3 regions of the Paenibacillus dendritiformis genome follow, and region 3 is predicted to be linked to each of the others. Evidence: predicted binding sites of a transcription regulator. Region 3 holds the regulator's gene; each other region holds the start of a gene.
The links. The regulator LexA, encoded in region 3, represses DNA repair genes until DNA is damaged. The targets are predictions, from matches to a motif close to CGAACATATGTTCG.
Positions count from the first base shown of each region.

Region 1: the regulator LexA is predicted to act here: its motif matches at 2,076-2,089, upstream of L6439_RS09475 (YhjD family protein).
Region 2: the regulator LexA is predicted to act here: its motif matches at 2,453-2,466, upstream of uvrB (excinuclease ABC subunit UvrB).

Region 1 is NZ_AP025344.1:2,158,634-2,168,391, forward strand. Features, by position in the region: gene L6439_RS09465 (YhjD family protein) at 1-61, opposite strand, end outside; gene L6439_RS09470 (DNA polymerase IV) at 58-1,326, opposite strand; gene L6439_RS09475 (YhjD family protein) at 1,540-1,956, opposite strand; gene L6439_RS09480 (Crp/Fnr family transcriptional regulator) at 2,188-2,712, shown strand; gene L6439_RS09485 (spore coat associated protein CotJA) at 2,843-3,133, shown strand; gene L6439_RS09490 (spore coat protein CotJB) at 3,130-3,405, shown strand; gene L6439_RS09495 (manganese catalase family protein) at 3,454-4,023, shown strand; gene L6439_RS09500 (BtrH N-terminal domain-containing protein) at 4,272-5,297, shown strand; gene L6439_RS09505 (amino acid adenylation domain-containing protein) at 5,371-9,758, shown strand, end outside.
Region 2 is NZ_AP025344.1:5,693,451-5,703,208, forward strand. Features, by position in the region: gene uvrA (excinuclease ABC subunit UvrA) at 1-159, opposite strand, end outside; gene uvrB (excinuclease ABC subunit UvrB) at 212-2,209, opposite strand; gene L6439_RS25325 (flagellar motor protein) at 2,611-3,423, shown strand; gene L6439_RS25330 (OmpA/MotB family protein) at 3,407-4,222, shown strand; gene L6439_RS25335 (PDZ domain-containing protein) at 4,463-5,809, opposite strand; gene L6439_RS25340 (S41 family peptidase) at 6,005-7,444, opposite strand; gene L6439_RS25345 (murein hydrolase activator EnvC family protein) at 7,517-8,749, opposite strand; gene ftsX (permease-like cell division protein FtsX) at 8,821-9,732, opposite strand; gene ftsE (cell division ATP-binding protein FtsE) at 9,722-9,758, opposite strand, start outside.
Region 3 is NZ_AP025344.1:3,535,271-3,545,028, forward strand. Features, by position in the region: gene metH (methionine synthase) at 149-3,586, opposite strand; gene L6439_RS15550 (1,2-dihydroxy-3-keto-5-methylthiopentene dioxygenase) at 3,750-4,292, shown strand; gene L6439_RS15555 (FixH family protein) at 4,343-4,795, opposite strand; gene L6439_RS15560 (HAD family hydrolase) at 5,020-5,829, opposite strand; gene L6439_RS15565 (methyltransferase) at 5,861-6,445, opposite strand; gene L6439_RS15570 (DUF896 domain-containing protein) at 6,475-6,690, opposite strand; gene L6439_RS15575 (LysM peptidoglycan-binding domain-containing protein) at 6,856-7,236, opposite strand; gene lexA (transcriptional repressor LexA) at 7,486-8,112, shown strand; gene L6439_RS15585 (SDR family oxidoreductase) at 8,287-9,159, shown strand; gene L6439_RS15590 (hypothetical protein) at 9,209-9,496, opposite strand; gene L6439_RS15595 (sporulation protein YjcZ) at 9,692-9,758, opposite strand, start outside.

The DNA of each region.
Region 1 (9,758 bases), 1.4 Mb from region 3:
GCTGGGGAAGCATCATTCTGCTCGATTCCCACAGGCCGTTTTTTTGGAGTTTTTTGCTCATTTATAATGCCCCCCGATTTTGGCTGCCCGGTCTGCCGCCTGACCGGCGGCGGTCAAGGAAGAGGCGCGGACGATCGCCGCATTGCCGTACCGTTCTTTGATGCCGTCCGTCGCTCTCTCCAACGCTCTCGCTTTTTCCTGATCCTCGAACAGGGTAAGCTGATACAGCTGATCGTCCACCAGCTTGCTTAGCATGATGCCGGCGCGGCGGACCGGCCTGCGGTTCCAAAACGTATAGAAAAGCTGCTTGGCCGCGGCAAATACTTTGTTCGTATTATTCGTCGGATCCGGCATCGTCATTTGGCGGGAGAACCCGGTCGGCGCTTCGTAGGGGCTGCACATGCAGCTGACGGTAACCACCGAGCCCATATATCCTTTGCGCCGGCAATCCCGGCACACTTCCTCCGTAAGCTCGAGAAGAATCGTATCCACTTCCGATTCCGTGGCGTAGTCCCGGGGCAAGGTCATCATATGGCCGACCGATTGTGGCGGCGTGCGGAACGTATCCGGGGAGACGGGGCTGTCATCGAGGCCGTTGGCGGTGCGCCACATCACTTCGGCATGAATGTCCGACTGCTTGCCGAAGCGGGCGCGGAATTTATCCTTGAGCTGCGGCAGCGGGGTTCTGGCGATATCTCCGATAGTCGTCATGCCCAGGCGGGCAAAATGGGCCGTCATGCGGGAGCCGACACCGAACATTTTGCTGACCGGCTGAGGCCACAGCAGCGTCGCGATGTCGGACGGAGCCAGGGCGAAGATGCCCTCTTTGTTTTTCTTGGCCCATATGTCCGTGGCCATTTTGGCCAAAATTTTATTGGAGCTGATCCCGATCCGGACCCATACTCCGGTCTGCTCGAGCACGCTGCGCTGAATCTCTCTCGCCATGGTGACCGGGTCTCCGAACAGCGTCCGGCTTCCGGTCACATCGAGAAATTGCTCATCGACGCTGAACGTCTCGACGAGATCGGTGAATTGTTCATAAATTTGCGTAATGAGCAGCGAGACATCGATATAATGCTGCATGCGGGGGCGCATCACGATCAGGCGGGGGCACTTGTTCAGGGCTTCCCCAAGCCGCTCCGCCGTTGTTACGCCATAGCTTTTGGCTATCGGGCAAGCGGCCAGAATGATCCCCGATCGGCGCGCGGGATCCCCGGATACAACGAGCGGCATATGCTGATATTCCGGGTGCTCCGCTTTTTCCACGCTGGCATAGAAGCTTTGGCAGTCCGCCAAAAAGATAATCCGTTCCTTGCTTCCGCTCAATGTAACCACCTCAACCAATCGAGTCTTAAAATGAGAACGTGTATTCGTGTTTATTATATACCGAACATACATTCTCTATGCAAATGAAGTTTATGGAATCGGATGGCGGATGAGCCTGAATACCGCCGGTTGGCGGTGCTTCGTTCCGGTAACCGGCGGTATGCCGTGCCGGCGGGCCGGAGCGGATGCTGTTCCGCCCCTCGGGATGACGGCTTAGCTGTCTGCGGTCCCTTCCGGTTCCTCCGGGCCGCCGGAGATATGCAGATAGCGCTGCAGCAGGCTCTTGACCTCGGCTCGGATGAGGCCGCGCAGCATGTAGAAGGAGCGGTGGTACCCCCGGCACACGTACTGCACGCGCACGCCGTGATCCAGCCGTTCCTCGGACACGATCTTAATCCCGCGGTGCCGGAACTGCTTCCGGATGCGGAACAGATCGGAGGCGGCGTCGTCCTGCGCCTGGCGAAGCCCCTGGATATAAATTTCTGCCATCTTCAGCCCCGAGACGGCAATGCGGCCGATATCGCGCTCGAGCACGTCGAGGACGAGGGTCTGAAGGATATACTGCTTCACCAGCAGAGCGTCTTCCCCGTCATGAGGCGGAGGCCCGCTTGTCGCGGACAATACAGTCATACCGGGTTCCTCCTTGCGTAACTCCATTCACGCGGCGCCCCGCTTGACATCGCGGGGGCCCGCGGAAAGGTTGATAACCTCATTATACGAACTTGTGTTCTATTTTATAACTAATATAGCGAACAAACATTCTGTTTTCAATGGGTAAATGATGGTGGAAGGGAGCGAAATGGTTTACAATAAGAACAGAGGAAAAGGAAAGAGCCGGGATGGAAGAAGGAGTGAGCAGGAATGAAGATTACGCTGCATCGGGGGGAGATATTGTTCCGCCAAGGCGATCCGGGCACGTACCTGTACCGGATCATGAGCGGCGTGTTCAAAGTGACCCGGCTGCACGAGAACGGGAACATCGTGCTGTTCAATATATTGTATCCGGGCGAGATGGTACCGCATCATTCCCTTATCTCTCCGAAGGACTGCCATGGGACGGCGACGGCCATGGTAACCAGCACGGTAGAGCGGATTGAAGCGGAGGCGTGGTATGAGGAGCTGCGGAACAATTCCGGCAAGGCGCTCGAAGTGGCCAAGCTGCTGCAAGAGAAGCTCCGCTTCATGCAGCAGCGGCTCGATCATCTGACGATCGGATCGCCTGCCGAGCGGCTGGCGCTGCTGACCCGGTGGCTGGACACCATGACGAACAAGACCCCGCTTACGGACATGCTGACGCAGGAGGAGATCGGGCAGCTGATCGGAGTGCGGCGCGAGACGGTCAATCGTCTGCTCCGGCAGGGCGCCAATTCCATGACGAAGCGATGAACGGGCAAGCCGTTCAGCAGACCTATTGCTGCTGAACGGCTTTTTCATGTCATGGGACATTCCGGGAAGCTCATATGAGTAGGAAGTGAAGCGTTATTTATTTCGCTTGATAAAGGAGGTACCGAGCATCATGGACAACGAGCAAGCGCTTGGCTGGGCCGAACCGGCAGCGAGGCCATCCGCATGCGGGACGGGACCGTATTCCCAGGAGCGGATCCATATTCCGTACCGCGGTCCGTTCGATCCTTGCCCGCCGCTGCCCTACAAGACCTATATCCTGCCGCCGAATCTGTTCATTACGTTTCAACCCCCGAATTTGCCGCAATTCCCGCCGCCGCAGGCGCTGCGGTGCGGAACGCTGTGGCCGGCATTATTCAGCCCTTATCGGCCGAAGGGCAGACGGGAGGAGGGAACGGCTTGAGCACACATGGCACGCACCCGTTCTGCACTCGGGAGTACTATGACAGCCTGCTGCAGCTGCAGGAAATCGATTTTGTGCTGATCGAGCTGAATCTGTATCTGGATACGCATCCCGAAGACAATCAGGCGATCCAGCAGTTCAATCATTATGTTCATGAACGAATGAAGGTGGCGAGGCAGTTCCAGGAGAAGTTCGGCCCCCTTCAGGCGGCCGGCTTCTATTCGAAATGCCCTTGGTCCTGGATAGACACGCCGTGGCCGTGGCAGGTGTAGCGGAAGCCCCGGGGAAGAAGGGGAACCAACGTGAGGAGGGAAGCGGCATTGTGGGTATATGAGAAAAAGCTTCAATATCCGGTTCGCGTCAGCAAATGCGATCCGCGCATGGCTAAGCTGCTGCTGGAGCAGTACGGCGGAGCCGACGGGGAGCTGGCGGCGGCGCTTCGCTATTTGAATCAGCGATATTCGATTCCGGATAAGGTTATCGGCTTGCTTACCGACATCGGGACGGAGGAATTCGCCCACCTGGAAATGATTGCCACCATGGTATACAAGCTGACCAAGGACGCGACGCCGCAGGAATTGGAAGCGGCCGGACTCGGGGCGCATTATGTCTCCCATGACAGCGCGCTGTTCTATGAAAATGCGGGCGGGGTCCCATGGACGGCGGCCTATATTCAAGCGAAGGGCGATCCGATCGCCGACTTGTACGAGGATATCGCCGCCGAGGAGAAGGCGCGCGCGACGTACCAATGGCTGATCGATATGACGGATGATGTCGATTTGCAGGACGGCCTCAAATTTTTGCGGGAACGGGAAGTCATCCATTCGCTTCGATTCAGGGAAGCGGTGGAGATTTTGAAGGAACAGCGGGATGCGAAGAAGATATTTTGACACGACGAGGTGAAGCCGGTGCCGCCAAGGACGCCGGCTTTTTGTTTATCGCCAATGGACACAATAACGACAAGAGATGATGTGAAAAAAATATTAAAATATTCAGTCCATATTGACAAGAATAAACATCTATGGGAATATTGTTTCTGCATATAACAAAAAGTAGAAAACGGACGATATTAAAGAAAATTATATTATGCTTCATGTTTTTACATAATATTCAATTCAAGAGAGAGGTGACTTGCCGGTTGGGTCTCAAAGAACTGGAACTCGTCATTCCGCCCATTGTTGGGTATCAGTATGTGGCCTACCCCCTATGCACGGCACTCGCCCGCCAAGAGGCCCTGCCGTGGTTCTACAGCAATTTCATTCACCTTTACTGCCATCAGGATCTTGAAGGAGAGCGTGCTTCCCGATCGGTGCCGCTGACATTTTACGGAGAGGATTTCATGCGATGTCCGTGGCTGATTACGCAAAAACTGGAGCGGGAATTCGTCCTGGATTCACAGCCGGGAGTTGTCGAATTTTTGGTAAATAGTATCAATTCGGGCTACACGGTTTCTCTCTATGTCGACGAGTTCTATATCCCCCGCAGACGGGTGTATCGCCAGATGCACTACGCCCACGATATTCTGGTGTACGGTTACGACGACGGCAAGAGGGTGTTCTTCGTGCTCGGCTACGACGAGGAGATGCAGTTCCGCAAGACGCTCGTGCCGTTCCATGAAATGGAGCAAGGCTTCCGGCATCTCGAATGGACGGACCGCTACGAGGAACAAATCTATTTGTACAAATTCAATAAAACGGGAAGCTACAGCCTCGATCCTGTATTCATCAAAGAGTCGCTCGAACAATATCTTTCCGGCTGCGACGTCTCCCGGCGTCACCGGGCGACGGCCGATCCGCTGGAACTGGCATTCGGCGTCAACGTATATCCCGCCTTAATTCGCAATATGCCGGCGCTGGTGCGCAAGCGCGATATCCGGCCCATCCACATTTTGTGGGAGCATAAAAAAACGATGGGAATGCGCATCGATTATTTATGCGGGCGCGAGCTTCTTCCGCAGGCATTTACGGGGTGCTTCCGGCCGATAGAGGAGCGGGCCTTTGCTCTGCGGCATATGCTGATGAAGTACGCCTTGACCGGAGACGACGCCATTCTGGACCAAGGGATCAATGAGATCACTTCTTTGATGGACAGCGAAAAGCAGACCTTGGAAGCCGTGGCGGAAGCGCTGGAACATCGCATTGCCCCCCAACCATCCGTAACTTAACCGATTGGAGGTCATTTCTCTGGAAGCGTCCACCCTGTACCCGTTGACCCATCCGCAAAAGCGAATTTGGTATGTGGAAAACATATACCCGGGGACGAGCATTCACAACATCGGAGGACTCATCAAAATTTACGGCCCCATTGATTTTCAGCTGCTGGAGGAATCCATCAATCTGTTCGTCAAACAGAACGACGCCATCCGCATCCGGCTCATCGAACGGGACGAGACGGTGTGGCAGACCGTGACCGCGTATCGAAGAAGAACGTTTCCGTTCATCGACTTCACGGCCCGTTCCTCAGGTACCGATGTCGATGCCTGGGTCAGCGAGGAGTTTGCCAAGCCGCTGCCCTTGGACGGGGAATTTCTGTATGAGTTTGCCCTTGTAAAAATCAGCGAGACGGAAAGCGCATATCTGACGAAAGTCCACCATATGATTTCCGACGGATGGTCTTTTCAATTGATGACGACGCAAATCAACCAAATTTATACGCAGTTGATGCAAGGGCAGGCGATTCAGCAGGAAGACCGGCCAAGCTATTTAGACTATATCGAACAAGAGCGGGCCTATTTATCGTCTTCCCGCTTCACGAAAAATAAACACTATTGGCAGAAAAAATTCGAAAGCATCCATGACGTTGCCTTGCACACGACGGCAAGCGGCACGGCAGGGAAACGCCAAAAATTTTTGCTTAACCCGCACACTTCAGAAGCCATTCGCTCCTTTGTACATACGCATCGAATTTCGCTGAATACCTTTTTTATAGCAGCGATGCTTATTTACCTCCACCAAGCAACTCATCAGGACCGCATCATGATAGGCACACCTGTATTGAATCGCACCGGAGCCAAGGAAAAAAACACATTCGGCATGTTTACCAGCACGATGCCGTTCCTGGCTGACATCGAGCGCGATACGCCATTCTCCACGTTCCTGCATAACATCAATCATGAACTCATCCAATGTTATTTTCATCAGAAATATCCTTACAACTTGCTCGTACAGGACCTTCAGCTTCACAAACGGGGATTGGATCAATTATTTCAAGTATGCGTGAACTATTATAATACCGCATTCGATCAGAACTTCGGCCCCGGGTGGAAAATGCAGCAAATCGAAGCGCATAACGGCAACCAATTGTATCCCTTGCAGCTTATCGTCACCGAATGGTCGCCGAAGGAAGGGGTGGAGCTGTATTTCGATTATAAAACGGGGGATTATACGGATTCGCAAATCGATGAGATGTTCCGCCGCCTGCATCATATAGCGGATCAAGTCGTGAGCCGTCCGGAGGCCGCCATCCGCGATGTTCAGCTGCTGCTGCCGGGAGAACGAGAGGAGCTGCTGTACGCCTGCAACAGGACGGACCGCGACTATCCCGCGACCGCAACGATATTGCAGCTGTTCGAAGAACAAGTCGAGCGGACACCGGGCCGCGTCGCCGCCGCTTGCGGGGGGCAAGCGCTCACGTATAGCGAGCTGAACGCCCGGGCCAATCGGCTGGCCCGCACGCTGCGGAAGAGCGGAATTGGCCCGCACACGCCAGCAGCCGTCATGGGTCGGCACTCGCTCTCCATCGTGGTGGGAATATGGGCGGTCATCAAGGCGGGAGCCGCGTATCTTCCGATTGACCCCGATTACCCGCAGGAACGGATCGAATATATATTGCGGGACAGCGGGGCTTCCCATCTGCTGACGAACGGCGGCGAATGGGAGCGCTTGTCGTATGACGGCATCGTTATTGACCTCGATGACGAACGGATGTACGAAGCCGACGAGAGCAACCTGCCGGTCAAGGGAGCGGCAGATGATCTGGCCTATATCATTTATACCTCGGGTTCCACTGGCAACCCGAAAGGGACGATGATCGAACACCGCGGCTTGGTGAACTATATTTGGTGGGCCGGCAAGACGTATCTTCAGGCCCCCGGCGAAGTTTTTGCCCTTTATTCTTCGATTGCATTCGATTTGACGGTAACCTCCATCTTTACGCCGTTAATTAGCGGCAACCGCATCGAGATCTATGAGGATGACGGGAACGAGTTCATTATTCACCGCATTTTACGCGACAACAAGGCCACGGTCATCAAGCTGACGCCGGCGCATCTGGCGCTGATCAAAGACATTGATTTGAGCGCATCCGCCGTCCGGACATTCATCGTGGGCGGCGAGGATTTGAAGTGCGCCCTCGCCCGTCACATTCACGAACAGGCCTCCGGCCGAATTGCTATCTACAACGAGTACGGACCGACCGAGACGGTGGTCGGGTGCATGATTTACCGGTTCGATCCGGAACGGGACAAGGGATCGTCGGTGCCGATAGGGAAGCCGATCGACAATGTGCAAATTTATTTGCTTGATCAGAGGCTGGAGCCGGTCCCGGATGGATCGGTTGGCGAACTGTATATTTCCGGGGACGGCGTCGCCCGCGGCTACTTGCATAGACCGGAACTGACGCGGGAGCGTTTTATGGACAACCCGTTCCTGCCCGGCAAGAGAATGTACCGGAGCGGCGATTTGGCCATGCGCCATCATCATGGGGATATCGTGTACCTGGGACGAATCGATCACCAAGTGAAAATCAAAGGGTATCGCATTGAAATGGGGGAGATCGAGCATCAGCTGCTTGCTCTGGCCCCGGTTGAAGAAGCGGTCGTGGTGGATCGGACCGGGGATGACGGGCAGCAGCATCTGGTCGCTTATTTCGTTGCGGCGGGGCGGATGGCCGATTTGGAACTGCGGATGAAGCTGGCGGAGGTGCTCCCTTCCTACATGATTCCGGCCTATTTTGTCCGGCTCGATCACCTGCCGCTTACGCCGAACGGCAAAGTCGATCGCCGGCTTTTGCCCGCTCCGGAACGGGCGCCTGAACCGAACGATGCCGAGGCATCGGGTCATATTGCGGCCTTGCTGACGGATATTTTCAAGGAAGTGCTGCAGGCGGAGAGCATTGGCGTTCGCGACAATTTTTATCATATGGGCGGCGATTCGATCAAAGCGATCCAGATTGCGTCGCGCGTGACCGCGGCCGGCTTCAGGCTAAAGGTGCAGCAGATTTTGAGTTACCCGGTTATCCACGAGCTGGCGGCGATGATCGAAATGAATCATTCGGAACCGGTTGCGCAAGGCCCGTGCATAGGGGCGGTCAAGCCCCTGCCGATTATGTCCTGGTTTTTCCGCCAACAGTGGAGCAATCCGCACCACTATGTCCAATCTGTTCTCGTGCGCTTGAAGCAGAGGGTCACGGCGCCCCAACTGCAAGAAGCGTTATACAGGCTAATCGAGCATCATGACGCATTGAGGCTGCAGCTCGACGAAGCCGCCGGAAGTCTGGAATACCGGCCTGTCGAGCGGGAGGACGTGGAGATTGCTTGCTGCGATCTGGCCTGCCATTCGGAGGGGGAGCGGTCCGCGGAGATGAAGAAGCGTGCCGAGTCGTTCAAAGCGAGTATGCGGCTCGGGCAAGGTTTGCTATTTAAATCGCTTTTATTTGAGGAAGGCACGCAGGATCAGCGCCTTTTGCTGACGGCGCATCATTTGGTTATCGATGGAGTCTCCTGGCGTATTTTGCTGGAAGACCTCGATCGGCTGCTGCAATCGATGCTGGGCGGCCCGCGCTTGCCATTGCCGGCCAGAACGCATTCCGTCCAGGCTTGGGCGGACGCGATCGAAGCGTACAGCCGCGATCGGGCGCTGGAGCATTTGGCATATTGGCAGTCGGTCTCCGCCGAGGCGGAAGACAGCTTGCAAGCCGACTTCCCCGCCGCCGACGAGCGGCATGAAGGATGCGGCACGCTGGTCAGGGAGCTGTCCAAGGTAGACACGCACAGGCTCCTGCGGGAGGCGAATGTGCCGTTCCGGACGCAGACGAGCGAGCTGCTCGTCGCTTCCCTGGCTATGGCGCTTGGCTCCTTCACCGGCAAGGAGGCAATCACGATCGAGCTGGAGGGGCACGGGCGCGAGGAGTTGTTCGACAGCCTGGACGTATCCAGAACGGTCGGCTGGTTCACTTCGATGTATCCGGTCAACCTCCGCCTGCCTGACTCAGAGCCTGCCGGCATCATCAAGAGCGTCAAGGAACAGCTTCGCTCCATTCCGAACAAGGGGATTGACTATGGCATATTGTCATACACCGCCGGCCGCATCCCGGAGACGGGCAGGAGCTTGCTTCGTTTCAATTATATGGGAGAGATCGACAATCATCTGCAGAGCTCCGTGCTGGACATGGCCGACGAGGACACGGGAAGCGACATCTGTGCGAGCAACCGGCTGTCCTGCCTGGTCGATGTCGTGGCCATCGTGATTGACAAGAAGCTTCAGGTCCGGATGTCATACAGCACGGCCAAGTTCAAGCCGAAGTCGATGGAGGCGTTCATGGCTGCTGTGATGCAGCGGCTGATGGAAGTCATCAACCTGTGCGCGGAGATGGGGCAATCCGACTTTACGCCATCCGACTTCGAGAC
Region 2 (9,758 bases), 2.2 Mb from region 3:
GCGCTGGCCTTCGGCATAAATCGTATCGAACGCCAGCGAGGATTTGCCCGAGCCGCTCAATCCGGTGAGCACGACGAACTTGTCGCGCGGAATCGTTACATCAATATTTTTCAGGTTGTGGGCCCTCGCCCCTTTGATCACGATATGTTCACTCGCCAATGTTTTAACCTCCCGCTTCGGGTCCACTCGAACCTCTTCAAGCCTCTGCATTCTAATCCATCGCCCGCAATTCCATCAAGGCGTCGCGCAGTTCGGCCGCACGCTCGAACTGCAGGTTCTTGGCCGCATCCTTCATTTCCTTCTCCAGCCGCTGAATGACCGACTGGCGATCCTTCTTCGACATCTTCTCCACCGAGGTTCCGACATCGTAGCCCGCCTTCGATTCCGCCGTCTTCGTCGCCTCGATGACTTCGCGGATTTTTTTTCGTATCGTCTGCGGCGTAATGCCGTGCTTCTCGTTATACGCCATCTGTATGGTGCGGCGGCGCTCCGTCTCCTTAATCGCCTTATCCATGGAGTCGGTTATCTTGTCCGCGTACATGATGACGTGGCCGTCGGCATTCCGGGCCGCCCGCCCGATCGTCTGAATGAGCGAGCGCTCCGCGCGCAGAAAGCCTTCCTTATCCGCATCCAGTATGGCGACCAGCGACACCTCCGGCAGATCGAGCCCTTCTCTTAGCAGGTTAATCCCGATCAGCACATCATATACCCCCAGGCGCAAATCGCGAAGCAGCATCATCCGCTCCAGCGTCTTGACGTCCGAGTGAAGGTAGCGGACTTTAATGCCGATTTCCTTCAAATAATCGGTCAAATCCTCGGCCATTTTCTTCGTCAAGGTCGTGACCAGCACCCGTTCGTCCTTCTTCAGGCGGAGGCGGATCTCTTCCAGCAGATCGTCGATCTGCCCCTTCGTCGGCCGAACCTCGACGACCGGATCAAGCAATCCGGTCGGCCGGATAATCTGCTCGATCATCGTCGGGCAATGCTCTAACTCGTATGGACCCGGCGTGGCCGAGACATAGATGGCCTGCGGCACCTTCGTCTCGAATTCCTCAAAGCGGAGCGGACGGTTGTCCAGCGCCGAAGGCAGCCTGAATCCGTGCTCCACGAGCACTTCCTTCCGAGCCCGGTCCCCGTTGTACATGCCGCGAATCTGCGGCAGCGTCACGTGCGACTCGTCGACGACGACGAGGAAATCGTCCGGGAAGTAGTCGAGCAGCGTATACGGAGTCGACCCGGGCTCGCGGAATGTCAACGGTCCGGAATAGTTCTCGATGCCGGAGCAGAAACCCATCTCCTGCATCATCTCGATATCGTACCGGGTACGCTGCTCCAGCCGCTGCGCTTCCAGCAGCTTGCCTTGGCTCCGCAGCTCCTCGAGCCGCTCCTCCAGCTCGCGCTCGATATTTTTCAACGCAATCTTCATCGTCTCCTCCGCCGTAACGAAGTGGGACGCCGGGAAGATGGCAATATGATCGCGCTCGCCGATGATCTCGCCCGTGAGCACGTCAATCTCGGTGATGCGCTCAATCTCGTCCCCGAACAGCTCCACGCGGACGGCATGCTCGCTCTTCGAGGCCGGGAAGATCTCAATGACATCCCCTCGCACCCGGAATGTTCCCCGGATGAAGTTCAGATCGTTGCGCTGATACTGTATATCGACCAGCTTCGCCAAAATCGCATTGCGCGGCTTCTCCATCCCCGTCCGCAGCGACAGGACCAGATTCCCGTACTCCATTGGGGATCCCAAGCCGTAAATGCACGACACGCTGGCAACGATAATGACGTCCCGCCGCTCGAACAGCGAGCTCGTCGCCGAGTGGCGGAGCTTGTCGATCTCTTCATTGATGCTCGAATCCTTCTCAATATACGTATCGGAAGACGGAATGTACGCTTCCGGCTGATAGTAATCGTAATAGCTGACGAAGTAGGACACGGCGTTATTCGGGAAAAATTCCTGGAACTCGCTGCACAACTGGGCCGCCAGCGTCTTGTTATGAGCAATGACCAGCGTCGGCTTGTTCACTCGGGCTATCGTCTGGGCAATCGTGAATGTCTTGCCCGTGCCTGTCGCGCCCAGCAGCGTCTGATGACGCTTCCCCCGCTGCACGCCTTCGACCAGCTTGTCGATCGCTGCTGGCTGATCTCCCTGTGGCGCAAATTCCGATACCAGCTCAAACGGCTTCGTCAACACTTCCCATTCTGCCATAGCTTCACCGCACTTTCTTCCAAATAATAATCAATTAGGCGCCCGGATAAGCCTTTCAGACCAGAGCCGTTCCCGCTCAGGCCTAAATCCAGCCCTTCTGTAGGTCTCCCGAACCAAATAACAGGCCAAAATCCGCGTAAATTGCCGCTCCCTAAACTTTACACTATATTGACCCGATAATAGGATCAGGCAAACATGTGGAAAGAAGCGGGGTTCCGCCCATAAACGGACTTCTCGCTCCCGCGAACTTCTATACGTGAAAGAGTACACAACTACATACATCTGCATCGTCAATCGGCTGCCATATACAGCCACAAATAAGAATGTTTGTTCCCTTTCGATTATACTCGTTTCACGGTATGGATGCAAATGGGAAATGTTAAATGGGAGAGGATTACAGAATGGATAAGACGACTGTTATCGGGATTATCGCAGGATTAGCCGCGCTCATCGGCGGTTTCTTGTGGGAAGGCGGAAATATTGGCGGCTTATGGGAAAAAACAGCGGCGCTTATCGTCATTGGGGGCACCATCGCCGCCGTCGTCGTCAGCTTCCCGGGCAAGCGGCTCCGCAGCATTCCCCAGGCGCTGAAGATGGCCTTCGCGCACCGCGCGCCGCAGCCGGAAAAGCTCATCGATGATATTGTGGCCCTGAGCACGGTCGCCCGCCGCGAAGGAATGCTGTCCCTGGAAGACACAGTGCAGCGGCACGAGAATGAATATTTGCGCAGCGGCATGATGATGGTCATCGATGGCACGGAACCGGAGCTGGTAAAGCAGATGCTTGAACTGGAGATGGACGCGATCGCCGAGAAGCATGAAGGCTATGCCAAAATATTCGAAGCCGCCGGGGGCTATGCCCCGACGATGGGGATACTCGGTACGGTCATGGGCCTCATTCACGTCCTGGGCAGCTTGTCCGATCCTTCGATGCTCGGACCTTCCATTGCCGTCGCCTTCACGGCGACCCTGTACGGCGTAGCGACCGCCAACGTCATCTATCTGCCTATCGCGAGCAAGATTAAAGAGCGGAGCGCGGACGAAATCCGCATCATGGAGATGATGGAGTACGGCATTCTCGCCGTTCAGGCCGGAGAGAATCCGCAGATTGTGCGCAAAAAGCTGAGCTCCTTCCTGCTTGCCGAGGATGCGTTCGAGTCGCTCAAGGCGGATCCGTTGATGAAGCGGGGGATGATCCATGAGACGCAGAAGTAGACAACGCGGCCAGGCAACGGCCAATCACGAACGTTGGCTTATCACCTACGCGGACTTGATTACGCTGCTGCTCATTTTCTTCGTAATTATGTACGCCATGAGCCAGGTCGACGCCGTCAAATACCAGTCGCTGTCCGAGACGCTCCAGCAATCGTTCAAGAGCGGCAACACTCCGATGGACCAAGGCGCGGGCATCCTGGACGGAGCCTATACGAAGCCCGGCAAGACAGGGGCGCTGAAGACCGCCGAGGACGGAGGCTCCGGAGAAGTCAAGGAAGAGAAGCCGGTCGCCATCGGCGTATTGACCGACAAGGACTTGGCGTTCCGCAAGCAGGAGGAACAGCTCCAGAACTTCATGGGAGTCATTCAGCAATACATCAACGACAACGATCTGGGCGGCCAGATTGAAGTGACGGATATCCCCAAGGGGATCTCGATTCGGCTCAGCGACCGGCTGTTGTTCGATTTGAGCCGCGCGGAACTGAAGGACAAGGCTTTGCCGACCCTGGACAAGCTGGCTACCCTGCTGCCGCAGCTTGACACGATGGTCAGCATCGAAGGACATACGGATAATCTGCCGTTCGCCTCCGGCGGACGCTACAAGGACAATTGGGAGCTGTCCGCAGCCCGGGCCCTGTCCGTTCTCCGTTTCTTCGTCGACGACAAGAAGCTGGATGCCGACCAGTTCCAGATCGCGGGCTATGGCGAGACGCGGCCGGTTGTGGATAATGATACGGAAGAGCACCGCCAACAAAACCGGCGGGTGGAGATTATCGTCCTGCGGAACATGGTGCAGTAGACTATCCCCATTACCCACCGTTTATACACATCCTGGAGGGGAGTTATCCCCTCCTTTTTTCATTTACGAACAAGTTATCCACAGAAAAAGACCGTCAATGGCCATGCTTATCCCGAATACCCACAGAATATCCACAATCTCGTCCCCCCTCTGTGTACAACGATGAACTTCCATTTTTAACAACAAAAAAGCTCCCGCCTGACCCACACAGGAGGGAGCTTATCGCTTTTTGCCTATCCATTATGTAGCGGATGTATCGGCCGGCTTCGCCTCCGAAGCGTCCGCCGTGCCCAAGCCCGGCTGCTCCGGTTCCGGACGGCCCAGCATCGTCTTCAGCTTCGTCCAAGGCATCCTCAGCAGCGCGAACAGCGACGGCTGCCGCGTCACGGCGACGAAGGCGACGCGATCGTCCGGCGCGAGCAGGACGCCGAGCTGGTGATGCTCGCCGGCATAGAGCGCGCGCTGCAGGAAGCGCACCTCGCCGTCCCGGTTATACACCTCCAGCTTGCAGAACGCCGCATTGGCGCGCAGCGCCTGATGCAGCTGCTCCTTCGTGCGCACCGGGACGCCGTTCGCCTTGGCGATGACCTCGCCAATCCGAATGCCCAGCGCTTCCGCCGGACTGCCCGGCAGCACCGCCAGCACACGCAGCCCAAGCGGATCATGCGTGAAGACGGGGCTGCGCTCGTTCTCCTCGCGGCGGCTGAACCAGATGAGCGCTTCATGCAGTCCAAGCGCCGCGATCGCCGCCAGCGGGACCAGCGGCGGCCACCAGGAAGCCGCCAGCCCGAGCGCAAGCAGAATCGCCGCATAGGCGAACAGGCGCGAGGCGCTTACCGCGGCCTTCTCCTGCGGCAGACGGGTGAACGTCAGCTCGGAGAAGCCGATGACGACCGGGAACGCGATCAAGGTCCAGCCTTGCTCCCAACCCGTGCCGAGGAGCGGTGTCCATGGAAGCGGCGTTCCCGTCGTCACGGCCGGGAAGAGCAGCAGCAGCGGGAGCGGCCACAGGCTCTGCATCTGATAGGCGCCGACAATCCGGCCCCGCTTGCTCTCCATGAACAACGGGCCGGCCATGCGTGCGGCCTGCTTGCGGATAAGCCAGGCTTCCGCCGCGTGCAGCAGCGCCACCAGGATGAGCAGCCCCGCTGCATCCATCTCCCGGATGGCGGCCACATACGGCGCCAGGAAGCCTTCCGGCGCCCAGGCCGGCGCGAAGGCGTTCAGCGCGAACTGCGCCAGGGCGAGCACGCCCGCCGAGTACGCAAGACATAGAAAGCGGACGCGGAATAACAAGAGCAGCAGCGCGACCGCCCAGAGCGCGATAATCGCTTCCGCCGTCAAGGAGACGCCCAGGCCGATCGCCGCGGCCGAGACGGCGAGCCCCGCCAGCAGCCCGCCCAGCCAGGCATGCCACGTATGCTCGATCCAACTGTGCATCTTGACCGCGAACAGCCTTCGCTCAAGCAGCATCTGCCTCCGGTAGAGGAGTGCAATCAATATAATGGATATCCAATAAAATGGCGACAGCAGCCACTGAAGCAGCGCTTCCGCCAAATGAACGCCAATTTCCGTCAGGAGGTCCACTTCATTCGCCCCTTTCGAATATGCGGCTTGCCATATCACCGGCAGATATGCCGCTGCTCCTCTTGGGTAGCGAGGACGGCGCTGCCGCGGGGAATCTAAGCCGCGCTTACATGCAAGCCCATACTCTTCGTATAGCTGAAAAAAGGAAGGCCGGCAAGTTCAAGCTTGCGACCTTCCTTCTTTATTCGACGGCGCTTAGCGAATTTCCTGCTTCACCGTTTCTACCGCTTTTTTCAATTGGGCATCATTCTTCGGATCGCGCATCGCCTTCAAAATGTCGGCTTCCAGCTTCTCCGCCGTCTTCGCGTCGACCTGGCCGGTCGCGTTCAATCCGGCAGCGCGCTGGAACGACTTCAGCGCGGCTTCGGTCTCCTTGGAGAAATAGCCGTCCGTACGGCCCGGCTTATAACCGAGACCATCGAGAATAAGCTGCATATTTTTCACGTCCGCATCGTTCATATCGAACTTGAGCGTTTTGTCCCGCGGAAGCGGCGCGACGCTGTAATATTCCGGCTGATGAACGACAACGTCCGGTTCGATGCCTTTTTCATGAATCCAATTGCCGTCCGGGGTGAGCCATTTCGCGATCGTAATCTTGATCAGGCCGCCGTCGCCGGAATCATAACTCGTCTGGACCGTTCCTTTGCCGAAGGTATGCTCGCCGACCAGCTTCGCTCCGGCTGATTCCTTCAACGCGCTCGCCATAATCTCGGATGCGCTCGCGCTGCCCTTGTTGGTCAGCACCGCGATCGGATAAGGCTTCACGGCTGTGGACGTGCCCTGGGAGTTGTACTTGTCGCGCTCTTTGTTGCGGTTCTCCACCTGCACAATCGTCTTGCCCTTCGGAACGAACTGCTCCGTCATCTTCTGCACGATATCGAGCACACCGCCCGGGTTGCTGCGCACGTCGATGACAAGTCCCTTCATGCCCTGCTTCTCCAGCTTCTCCAGTTCTTCCTTGAAGCGGTCGAACGTGTTCATCGAGAACTGGCGCACCTCGATATAGCCGATCTTGTCATCCAGCATCTTCGGATAGACAGTCTCGAAGTCCACCTCATCGCGAACGACCGTGAGCTCAATCGGCTGGGATTGCCCCGCGCGCTTGATCATGATTTTCGCCTTGGTGCCTTTCGGGCCGCGAATCTTTTCCACGGCTTCATTCAGCGTCTTGCCTGCCAGGCTCTCCCCGTTGACAGAGAGAAGCACATCCTTCGGCTTCACGCCCGCCTTCTCGGCAGGCGAGCCCTTGATCGGGGATACGACCGTGACCTCGCCGTTCTCCATCGTCACTTCCGCGCCGATGCCCGTAAAGGCGCCTTCGATGCTGTGATTGAATTGCTCGGCTTCCTCCGCCTCCATATAAGAGGAGTACGGATCCTGCAGTGCCGAGATCATGCCATGCACAGCCCCGTTCACGATCTTCTGGCGCTCTACCGGGGTTACATACTTATTTTCAATGATGCCGAGTGCGGAATTGATCTTCTGCATCTCCTGCGGGGACAGGCCTTTGCCTGTGGCCGCTGCTTGTCCTCCGCTGGCCAGACTGGGCAAATCCACCGCAGCCAGCGTCACCACGCTGCTTGCCAGCACTGCCGCCCCTACAAGCAAGGCGACCGTCCGTCCTTTGAACGACATTGAATCACCGCCTTTGTCTTGTCCATATGCGCATGCTCAGGTCTTTACTAGTATATGCCATTGCAGTGCATTTTATTTGAGATATTCTTTCGGATCCACCTGTTCGCCGTTCACCCGCACTTCGAAATGAAGATGGTTGCCCGTCGCGCGGCCGGTCTGGCCGACTTCCGCGATCTTGTCGCCTCGCTTGACGGTATCGCCCTTCTGCACCTTGATGCCGCCCGGACGAATATGGCCATACAGCGTCCAGAGTCCGTTGCCGTGATCAATTATAACACAATTGCCGTAGCCCCCATACCACTCGGCTACGATAACCGCGCCGTCCTCGGCCGCATAGATCGGCGTCCCGCCCGGGGTCGCCATATCGATGCCGCTATGGAACGCGCTGCGGGCGCCGGTAATCGGATCCGTGCGGGAACCGAACGGCGAAGAAATGTAGTAATCGTCTTGCAGCGGCACACCAAGCTTGCCGCCCGAATACGTATAGACCTTCCGCGACGTTTGGCCCGTCTTGCGCTGCTGACGCTGCGCATTCAGCTCATTTTTCTTCCGGATCAGATCGGCCCGCTGCTTGGCGAATTCCATCAGAAGACGCTCCTGCTCTTCGCTCACGCCGTGATTGTCTTCCGCCTGCTTCTCATAGCTTGCGATCATGACCTTTTTCTCTTTTTCCTTCAGCTGCAAGTTCTTCTTCGCTTCATCCAGCTTCGCGTAGAGCAGCTTGACTCGCTTCAGCTCCGTCTCGATCTCCTTCTTCTTGACGACGGCTAATTCCTTGTCCCGCTTATGCTCGGTCAATATTTCCTTGTCCCGCGAAGCAATCGTCTGCATCGAGTCGAGCCGATCGACGAAGTCGGAGAAGCTTGTGGCGCTGAACAACACATCGATATAGGAGACGGCGCCGTTCGTATACATCAGCTGCACGCGCGAATCGAGCAGCTTCTCCCGTTCGGCGATCCGGTGCTTGACATCCTCCAGCTCCTGGGCCGCCTCCTCCAGATTCGCCTCCGTCTTGTCGATTTCAAGCGTGACGTCAAGCATCTCCTTCGTCTTCTTCTCGATCTCGCCGACGACGTAATTCAGATCCTTGGTCGTCTTCTTAATCAGCTTCTCGGCCTGCGCTTTCTGCGCATCGGCCTCCTGCTGCTTCTTCTCCGCTTCCTGCATCTGCCGCTGCAGATCCTGAAGCTGCTTGTTCACTTTATCCAGCTCCGACGCTTCCCCAACCGTCGGCGGCACGAGTGTCAGTAGAAGAGCGCCCGCTGCGATCAGGGCTATCCATTTCTTCTTCCGTCCTTGCTTCATCAACAACACGGTTCCTCCTTACCTGTCATCTGGTTCATCTGCGCCGAGTATCTTATTTTTGAGAAAAATGATTATACCTTCAAGAACTTCCGTATCGAAATCGTGCTTCCCCATACGCCGATGACGATGCCCAGGCCAAGCAGCGTCCCGCCCACAAGGAGCCAAATATCCGCCAGGGGAACCAACTTGATAATCATCAGACCGAACTCAAAATGCGTGGTCAACTGCTGATATCCATAGAAGAGCAACGCGATGGTCACCACCGAACCAATGATGCCGAGGAGCGCCCCTTCCACGAAGAACGGCCCTCGTATAAAAGAGTTCGTCGCGCCGACCAGCTTCATAATGCCGATCTCGCGCTGGCGCGCCATAATCGTTACCTTAATCGTGTTGGAAATAAGGAACATGGCCGTCACGGCCAGCCCGGCAACGACAAGCAGCCCGAAGTTGCGGATGGTCGAGGTGACTTTGAACAACGTCTCGACGGTGCCTTTGCCGTACTGCACCTTCCAGATCGGCTTGGCGCTGTTGGTCTCGTTCAGCATTGTGATTTTTTTGGCTACCATCGGCACATCTTCCGGCTCGTACACATCAACCGTAAAGGAATCCGGCAGCGGGTTGGTCTCGTCGTTATAACCGGCGAGGAGTTCCTTGCCTTCTTCGCCCATCTGCTGCTCCAGCAGCTTCATTCCTTCCTTCTTCGAGATGAAGACGACCTTGCTGACCTCGGACATATTGCCGATATCCGTCTCCAGCAGCTTCGTCTGCTCCGGCGTCACATCCAATTGAAGGAAGACCCGAATCTGCACTTGATTGTCAATATTGTTCGTAATGGCATTGACGTTGATGGACAATACCATAAATACACCGAGAATGAACAGAGAGATCACGATCGAACTTACGGAGGCGAATGACATCCATCCGTTGCGGAACAAGCTCTTGCTGCCTTCTCTCAGATGGCGGGCCAACGTATTAAAAGTCATATCCGTATTCCCCCCGAACCTCATCC
Region 3 (9,758 bases):
ATAGTGCATTCGTAGTAAGCTATACCCAACTCCGCTTCGTTCGATTCTGCCCTTGCCCTGCAAAAAGAAAACCTCCGCACCTGCCAATAGAGGAAGCGGCGCGGAGGTGCGGAGTCGTTATTTGGTATCAAGTATGCTGACAGCCTTGTTAGGCCTTATCCACATTGAAGTATGTTGCTTGCGGATGAGCGAACACCATCGCGGTGACAGAGGCTTCCGGCTCCATCATGAAGCCTTCGGTCAAGTGCACGCCAATATCCTCGGGCTCCATGAGGCGGAACAGCGGCTCCTGATCCTCCAGGTTCGGGCAGGCCGGGTAACCGAACGACACCCGAATGCCCTGGTATCTGGCGCCGAACCGTTCCTTCCTCGTCATCTCGGCCGGATCGGGGATGCCCCATACTTCCCGCATCATATGATGAATCCGCTCGGCCAGACCTTCCGCCAGTTCCAGCGCCACCGACTGCAGCGCGTGGGAACGCAAATACTCTCCCTGCTGCTTGAATTCATCCGATCGCTCGCGGACTCCCTTCCCGGCCGTCACGACCAGGAAGCCGACGTAATCCATTACGCCGCTCTCCTTCGAGCGCAAGAAATCGGCCAGACACATAAAAGGCTCGACCTGCTGCCGCGGGAACGTGAAGGTATGCAGGACTTCATCCTGCCGCTCCGGATTATAGATATGGATGGAATCCCCTTCCGACTGGGCCGGGAAGAAACGGTACATCGCGTTCGCCTGCAGCACGCCGCTCTCCGCTTCCTCATGCAAAATCCGGTCGACGGTCTCCTTCAGTTCGAACGTCTTCGGATCGCGCTCCTTCAAGCGCTGCTCGACAGACCCGCGCATGCCGAGATGATGCCCGAGCAGCATCTGCATATTGACGTACGGAATGACTTGCGGCACAGGAATATTGCGCAGCACGTGACGCTCCAGGTCCGGCGGAAGATGGACGGGCGCTTCCTTAATCGCCGAGCGGACCGCACGAGTCAGCTTCGGCAGCTTCTGCTCCGCTTCCTCTTCCTTGGCGAGCCGCTCCTTATGCGCGCGCAGCTCGTCTACGAGGAGCTGCCGTTCTTCGGCATTCATCAGCTTGTTCGCCAGATCCAGCCCCTCCATCGCATCCTTCGCATAGAGAACAAGCCCGTCATATTCCGGAATGATCCGGGTTTTCGTAAATTTGCGCGTCAGCGCCGCCCCCCCGACCATGATCGGCACATCGATCCCGGCGCTCCGCAGATCTTGTGCGGTCACCACCATCTGTTGGGCCGATTTGACGAGCAGTCCGGATAAGCCGATCGCATCCGGCTTTTCTTTGCGGTATGCTTCAATTAACTGTTCAGGAGGAACCTTGATCCCAAGATTTATAATTTCATAGCCGTTATTGGACAGAATGATTTCAACCAGGTTTTTCCCAATATCATGGACGTCGCCCTTTACGGTGGCGAGCAATATTTTTCCTTTGACCGCTGTTTCGTTCTTCTCCATATGCGGCTCAAGGAACGCAACGGATGCCTTCATCACCTCGGCGCTCTGCAGCACCTCGGCAACGATAAGCTCATTATTGTTGAACAAGCGTCCTACCTCTTCCATTCCTTTCATCAGCGGCCCGTTAATAATGTCGAGCGGCGGATATTTTTCCAGGGCGAGCGTCAGATCCGGAATGAGTCCTTCCTTTGTCCCTTCCACTATATAGGAAGCAAGACGCTCCTCCAATGGAAGATCGTTTGTCTTCACCTTCTTTTCTACCGTACGGTTGCGGAAGGCGGCGACAAACTCGGCCAGCGTCTCGTCATTCGTGTCGTAGAGGAGCGCTTCGGACAGCTTCCGCTCATGCTCCGGTATGGAGGCATATCTCTCCAGCTTTTCTGTATTCACAATCGCATAATCGAGCCCCGCCTTCGTACACTCGTACAGGAAAACCGAGTTCAGCACTTCCCGGCCGGCTTCCGGCAAGCCGAACGAAATATTGCTGATGCCAAGTATCGTCTGGCAGCGCGGCATCGCCTCTTTGATGAGGCGGATCCCTTCGATAGTTTCCTTCGCCGAGCCGATATATTGCTCATCGCCCGTTCCGACCGGGAACACCAGCGGATCGAAAATAATGTTTTCCGGCTCAATGTCGGAGTCTCTGACGAGGATGTCAAAGGATCGCTTGGCGACCGCCAGCTTCTCCTCCCGGGCAATCGCCTGCCCGCGCTCATCGATCGTGCCGACGACGAGCGATGCCCCATAGCGATGAACTAAGGGAACGACGTTCTCGAATTTTTCCAGCCCGTCCTCGAGGTTAACCGAGTTAATAATCGCCTTGCCTTGCGTATATTTTAATGCGAGCTCCAAGACTTCCGAATCGGTCGTGTCAATGACGAGCGGGACTTTGACCTTCTTTACCACTTCTTGCAAAAACGCGCGCATATCTTCCGCTTCATCCCGATCCGGGTCCTGTAGACACACATCGATGACATGGGCTCCGTTCTTCACTTGCGCACGCGCTATCTCTGCCGCTTCTTCAATCTTGCCTTCCCGGATTAAGCGCTTGAACTTGCGTGAACCGAGTACGTTCGTCCGTTCGCCGACCATGTACGGACGGCTCTCATTCTCGATGTATACCGTCTCGATCCCGGATACAGCCGGCGGATGGCTTCCGGCTTGCCGCCGAGGTTCGTATTGATCCAATTCCTCTTTGAGCACACGGATATGCTCCGGCGTCGTCCCGCAGCAACCGCCTGCGATATTCAACCAGCCCCGCTCGGCGAAGGCGGCGATTTTGCGAGCAAGCGATTCCGGGGATTCATGATAATGTCCGTTCTCGTCAGGCAGGCCCGCATTCGGGTAACAGCTGATCGCCGCCCGGCTTATCGCAGCGAGCGAACGCAAATGATCGCGCATAAATTCCGGACCGGTCGCACAGTTCAAGCCGATCGACACCGGATTCAGGTGCTCGAGGGAAATATAGAAGGATTCAATATTTTGTCCGGCAAGGGTCGTTCCCATCGGCTCGATCGTGCCTGAAATCATTAACGGCAGCTTCTGTCCCATCGCCTCCATCGCCCGTTGAATAGCAATCGAACCTGCCTTCACGTTCAACGTGTCTTGAGACGTCTCCAGCAGCAGGGCGTCGACACCCGCTTCAATAAGCGCCAGCGCCTGTTCGTAATAACTATCAACCAGTTGATCGAAGGTAACCCCGCCGGTGACCGACAGAGTTTTTGTTGTAGGGCCCATCGCTCCGGCGACATAGCGCGGCCATTCCGCCGTGCTGAACTTCTTCGCGGCCTCTACCGCCAGCTTCGCGGCCGCGAGATTTAATTCCCTGGCCCGTTCTTGGAGATCGTACTCCGCGAGCACAATGCTGGTGGCCCCGAAGGTGTTCGTCTCCAGTATGTCGGCCCCGGCTTCAAGGTATTGTTCGTGTATACGTGAAATGACGTCGGGACGAGTCAGTACAAGCATTTCGTTGCATCCGTCCAAATGTTCGCCTCCGAAATCTTCCGGCGATAAATCCGCCTGCTGAATCATCGTCCCCATCGCACCGTCGAGAATGAGAATGCGTTCTTGAAGTCGTTCTTCTAATGTTGGTTTCTTCATCCTTCTACCCACCCTCTGTCAAACGTTTAGAACTTAGTTTAACAGAAGTGCAACGTTTAGGAAAGACTTGTGATCTTTTCACTCGATAAGCTCTTGCCCATTCATTTCCTGTGTACTATAATACAATCACAATTATTCTGATTATGAAAGTAGGGATTGGCGTATGGCAGAGATTCGGATTCGAAACACGAATGAAAAAATTACGGGAGAAGAGAATGTTCGTGATTTCCTGGAGAGGCAAGGCGTGCTGTATGAGCACTGGAATCCGAACAAATTAGCCGCTTCCCTGCAAGACAAATTTGTGCTGACGGATGACGAGAAGCAAGCGATTCTTGATGCATTCGATGAGGAAATCCGTGATCTGGCCGTGCGCCGAGGGTACCGGACATGGGATATTATCGCACTCTCCGACGCAACGCCGAATATCGAGGAGCTTCTGAAAAAATTCGAGCAAGTACACACCCACACCGAAGACGAGGTGAGAGCGATTACGGCCGGCAATGGGATCTTTGTGATTAAAGGATCCGATGACGTCGGCTACATGGATGTCATTCTGTCCGCCGGCGATGTCATCTCCGTTCCGGAGAACAAGCCGCACTATTTTACCTTAATGGACAACCGCAAAATCGTAGCTGTTCGCCTATTCATCGAGACGGAAGGCTGGATCGCCCATCCGTATGCAGATCCGTCTTTCAAAAAAGCGTAACGGAAAAAATAGACGAAAGCCCTGTCGCCATGACAGGGCTTCCTATTTTATCATTTCACTTCGAATTGCTTCTTCGGCATCGAATGCATATCGCGTGCCGTTACATGGGAGATCACATTGTAAGTGCCCGCTTTGTCAAACGTATGCTCGAATTGATATGTACCATCCTGGGTGAAGGAGCCCGCGGCGCGCTCGTGCTGTTCTTCCCCTTCCAGCCAATACTCGAACTCCACGGTATCCGCATCATCCACCGCTTGGTCGTTCTGCGTAACACGCGCGGTTATCGTGACAGGCTCATTTACTTTCACTTCCGCAGGAACCTGCAGGTCTACTTTAATCAGGTCTGGGATCGCCCCATCTTGTCCGTGCTCTGCGTGCCCGCTGTGATCAATGGAGCCATTGTGGCTCGCATGCTCGCCGCCATTGCTGCTGCCATTGCCGCAGCCTGCAGCGAAAATAAGCATCATGCAAAGCGACAGCGCCAACATTGCCTTCTTCATCATGCCCATTCACTCCTTAACTATTTCCAACCACTCTATGTATTCATTATAAACAACATCACTCCGCAAGATATGACTCGATCGGGCTAGATTCTGAACGGTTATGTGACGGTTGTGTGACATTCGTCACATCAGCAACTTGACATGCCGGCGCCTCGGCCGGATGGTTTGCTCCCATTAAGCAAGAAAGCCCGCCTTGCAAGGCAAGCTTTCCTTCATTTTCAGGTTTATTTGAGCGCCGCTTGATTTATCGCTTCAATCACGTTGGTCAATTCCATCAAGTTGGTTATTTGGTGTTCAGGCCTGATCTTGCCGGTCAATGTCACGCCCTTGCGATTGAGCCAGGCGTGATGCATCCCGACATTCTGGGCCCCTAATATATCAGTAGTCAGCTTGTCTCCAACCATCAGTCCTTCATGAGGGCCGATAGCCAACAAGGACATAGCATGGCGGAACAGGCTTGGCGCAGGCTTCCCTTCCGGATGATCGCCGGAGATGACGATATGATCGAAGAACGGAATGATATCCGGGATGCCATCAAGCTTCTCCTGCTGCAAATCCGGCGCCCCGTTCGTCAAAAGGAGCAGCTGATAATGAGGCTTCAACGTTCGCAAAATATCGTAAGTCTCTTCATAAACGTAAGAACGCGCCCGCCGTTCGCTCATGAATCGCTCCGCCAGCTCTGCTCCCAACGACTCATCCTCGCAACCCGAATGGCGAAGACCGGTCGTCCAGGAGGCAGTGCGGTAAGATGGCGCCAACTGCTGGAGGTAACGGAATTGCTCATGTTCTCCCCCGGTAAAGCGGCCCCACAATGCCTCGAACGGATTGATGCCAATGTTGGTCGTGAAGGCGTAGGTTTCATAGCTTTCATATAAAGCTCTTGCCGCGTTTCGCACTTCCGTCTCCAATTGTTCCGCATCAACCCCCGCTTTCGAGTGTGCGTATTGGCACACGGCGGAAAAGGCTTCTTCCACACACCGCTCATCCCACAGCAGCGTATCATCAAGATCGAATAATACGGCACGAATGGCCATTGCGACTCCCCCTTGTCCCACTCCGGCAAACCTACTTCTTCGGCTTCACGAAGACAACCTTGTCCGACTGATCCGTCTCGTTGGCCTTGCCGTTCTTGTCTTCTTTTGAATTCTCTTCGTACGCTATCCGGTTCTGAGCGGCGAACTGCTGCAGCCGCGCATTCATCGCTTCGATGTCATAGCGGTTCATCATGCGGGAGAATACCCAGTTCGAGCCTTTGCCGTTCTTTTCAATAACGATAAAGCCTGGCTGGTACGTTATTTTTTTGATATCTTCCACTTTGAGCGTACGCAGCCGATTCCATTTTGTCGTGCTTAGTTCGTCTTTCGCGACCCGCAAAAAAGGCCGGCGCAAAAACAGCATCAATGCCAATGCCAAATAACAAATAACAGTTACCCAGTACAGCGTCGGGGACGGCAGACTCGTACCGACACTGCCAAGCAGCGCATAAATGATCGTAAACCCGGTCAATATCAAAGGAAGAATAAAATTCCGGCCCTTGAATTCATCGAACGCAACCGTATGGGAAGCGATCCCCGGCTTGCCCTGCTTTTTGCGTTGTTTGTTCAACTGAGCGCTGTTGCGCCGTACTTGGCGTTCCCAACTACGCGACATCCATCCAGACCTCCTATATGTTACACACTCTAATGAACGATGTTTCCCGATTGATTGTTCTGTTCGCCTTCTTCGTCTTCGACATAGCGAATGCTGTCCAACTTGTTGCGGACCTGCTGACGGAACAATTCAAGGTACTGCTCTCTTAGCGCGGCCCGTTCTGCAAGTTCCTCCGAGTTCAGCCCTGCGCTCTTATGCTTGCGGGCCAGTTCATTGATGCGAGCGATTAATTTATCCATATTCATCTTGTACCCTCCATACCATGGTGCATATCTTCTACTTTGACATGCTGCATCAGCCTTGTCAAGCAAGCTGACAGCGATGGAATACAAGAAGCGGCTCCTTCGGCCTCAGCCGGTGAGAAGAGCGGTGCTGCGAGAACAATGATCCCGGCCTCAGCCGAATTATGGTCAAGAAAGTATCGGCACGACAAGGACGATGCCGGATTGCAGCGTATGTCCCCTTAAGTCATTCAACTGAATGATCTTGTATATGTACTCCCGGGTATCCATCCCGTTCGGTTTGTATTCCGTCGCGATTTCCCACAGGCTATCCCCAGGCTGAACAAGCACTCGCTCCGTACTTACAGAAGGCTGCCCGGATACTGCGTCGTCATCCCCCCATGCTTGTACGATTCCCGCGCACAAAAGGAACAGCAGGCCGGAGAGCAGTACCGCCCGAATCAATTTTCTTCTATTATAAGGCTTTGGCTTTACAGGCTGACGCAGCGTTGATCTTGCTTCCGTTCGATATGCGTAACTCCGTCTCGGGCTATATACCATTTCACTCATGTCCGCTCACTCCCCAAACACTTGTTCTATTCTTAATGTCCATAATGTAACACGAACATACGTTCAGGTCAACCGTTTTTGAGGAACGTGCGTTCTCTTTTTTTGTTCCCCAAATCCGAATATGGGGCATGCGTTGAAAGAAAACGAATAAACCGCATAAAATCAAGGATTTTTTAGAACTTACGTTTGTGCGAACGGAGGTTCTATGGTATAATTTTGACAAAAGAGCATTCATTGGAGTTGATATCTTTGTCTAAAATATCAAGTCGACAACAAGCGATCCTTGATTTTATACGCGATGAAGTCCGCACCAAGGGCTATCCTCCTTCCGTAAGAGAGATCGGGGAAGCTGTCGGCCTCGCATCGAGTTCCACGGTGCACGGTCATCTCGATCGGCTGGAGAAGAAAGGCTTTATCCGCCGGGACCCGACGAAGCCAAGAGCGATCGAACTGCTAAGCGAACAGTCGGATCGCCATTCAGAGTTCAGCCATGCCGTAGCACGCGTTCCCGTCATCGGGAAGGTAACGGCCGGCGAGCCGATTACGGCGACCGAGAACATCGAAGATTATTTTCCTCTCCCGGTGCATATGGTGGGAGACGACGAGAACATCTTCATGCTATCCGTTGTCGGCGACAGCATGATTGAAGCCGGTATACATAACGGAGACTATGTTATCGTCCGCCAGCAGCAGACCGCGAACAACGGCGATATCGTCGTGGCCATGACCGAGGAGAACGAGGCAACGGTGAAGACCTTCTACAAGGAACGCGATCATATCCGGCTTCAGCCGGAGAATCCAACTTTTGAGCCGATCCGGTTGAAGCATGTGACGATCCTGGGCAAAGTGATTGGATTGTTCCGTGATTTTCATTAATCCTTGCTGCATGGGTGCAAATGTGGAGAAAGCCGCTTTGAGTACAGGCATTTCTGTATTCGAAAGCGGCTTTTTGACGTGTCAGGGCGGTATAACGTGATTAATTCCGGGAACGATGTGGTAAGTTACGTTACATGACGAACTTCGAAAAATCCAATCGAGAGGTGAAGCATCATGACATCCCATCAGCAGATGAAGCAGACCCTGCCCGCCCAGCATCAGAACCGCCAACCAGGCCTCGAGACGGACATGAATCCGCGTCCGCAATTCGAATGCCATTCCTATTCCGCTGCGGGCAAGCTGAAGAACAAGGTTGCGCTGATTACCGGCGGCGACAGCGGCATTGGCCGCTCGGTCGCCGTGGCGTTCGCCAAGGAAGGCGCCGACATCGCCATCGTGTATTTGAATGAGCATGACGATGCCAAGGAAGCGAAGCGGCATGTCGAGGAGACAGGACGCCGCTGCCTGCTTATCGACGGTGACATCGGAGAAGAATCGTTCTGCGAGCGAGCGGTGGAACAGACTGTGAAGGAGCTCGGGAAGCTGGACATATTAGTCAATAATGCCGGTGAGCAGCATCCGCAGGGGCGCATAGAAGACATTACAGACGCACAGCTTCAACGTACATTCAAGACCAACATATTTGCGATGTTCTATCTGACGAAGGCGGCAATGTCCCAATTGAAACGGCATACTGGCGTTATCATTAACACCGCCTCCGTCACCGCGTATCGGGGAAGCGCAAATTTGTTGGATTATTCCGCCACCAAGGGCGCGATAGTCGCCTTCACCCGCTCCTTGTCAGCGAATCTGGCACCGGACGGCATCCGGGTGAACGGCGTGGCGCCCGGCCCGATCTGGACGCCGCTCATTCCGTCCACATTCGATGCGAATCAGGTCAGTCAATTCGGCGGGGACACGCCGATGCAGCGACCTGGACAGCCTCAAGAGCTCGCTCCCAGCTACGTGTATCTAGCCAGCGCGGATTCCTCTTACGTCACCGGACAGATCCTGCATGTCAACGGCGGCGAAATCATTAATGGCTGACGCATTAAAAGCTTAGGCCATTACTTAGGGAAGCACTCGATTTCGCGCGTTAACCTTTATGCCACCAAGACTCGACGATTTGATGAGCGACAGCCGGATTATATCCTCTCCCAATCAGATATGATACGGCTGCCGCTTCACGGAGCGCATGCTCAACGGATATTGTTTGCGCTTCTTTTAGTCCGTTAATCACCCATGGCTCAACGATCTGCAGTGTTTCAATCTTCAAATTTTGCGTCTCCGGATAATAATGCGGACAGAACTGCGAAGAAGAATAAGGATGAATGTGTGGCCCCGGGTAAACATTCATGGGGTATGGCTGGTATTGGTAACTCACGGAAAAACGTCTCCCTTCATATGTCATACCCCTAACATATGCCTATCGCTCGAATGTGCTCCTGGACATGAGGAGAAACGTGCAGCTTGTGCTCAAAAGCCGGACATAAAAAACAGCCCTGCTGACTAAGCAGGGCCTCGAACAGAAGGGGGCCTTTGCGCGCACATGCGCAAGGCACTGTCTCATCAGGACCTATTAATAAATAAATGCGCGGGAAACGATGACAAGCAGAATAAACAACACCAAAATTACGCCTGTCGAG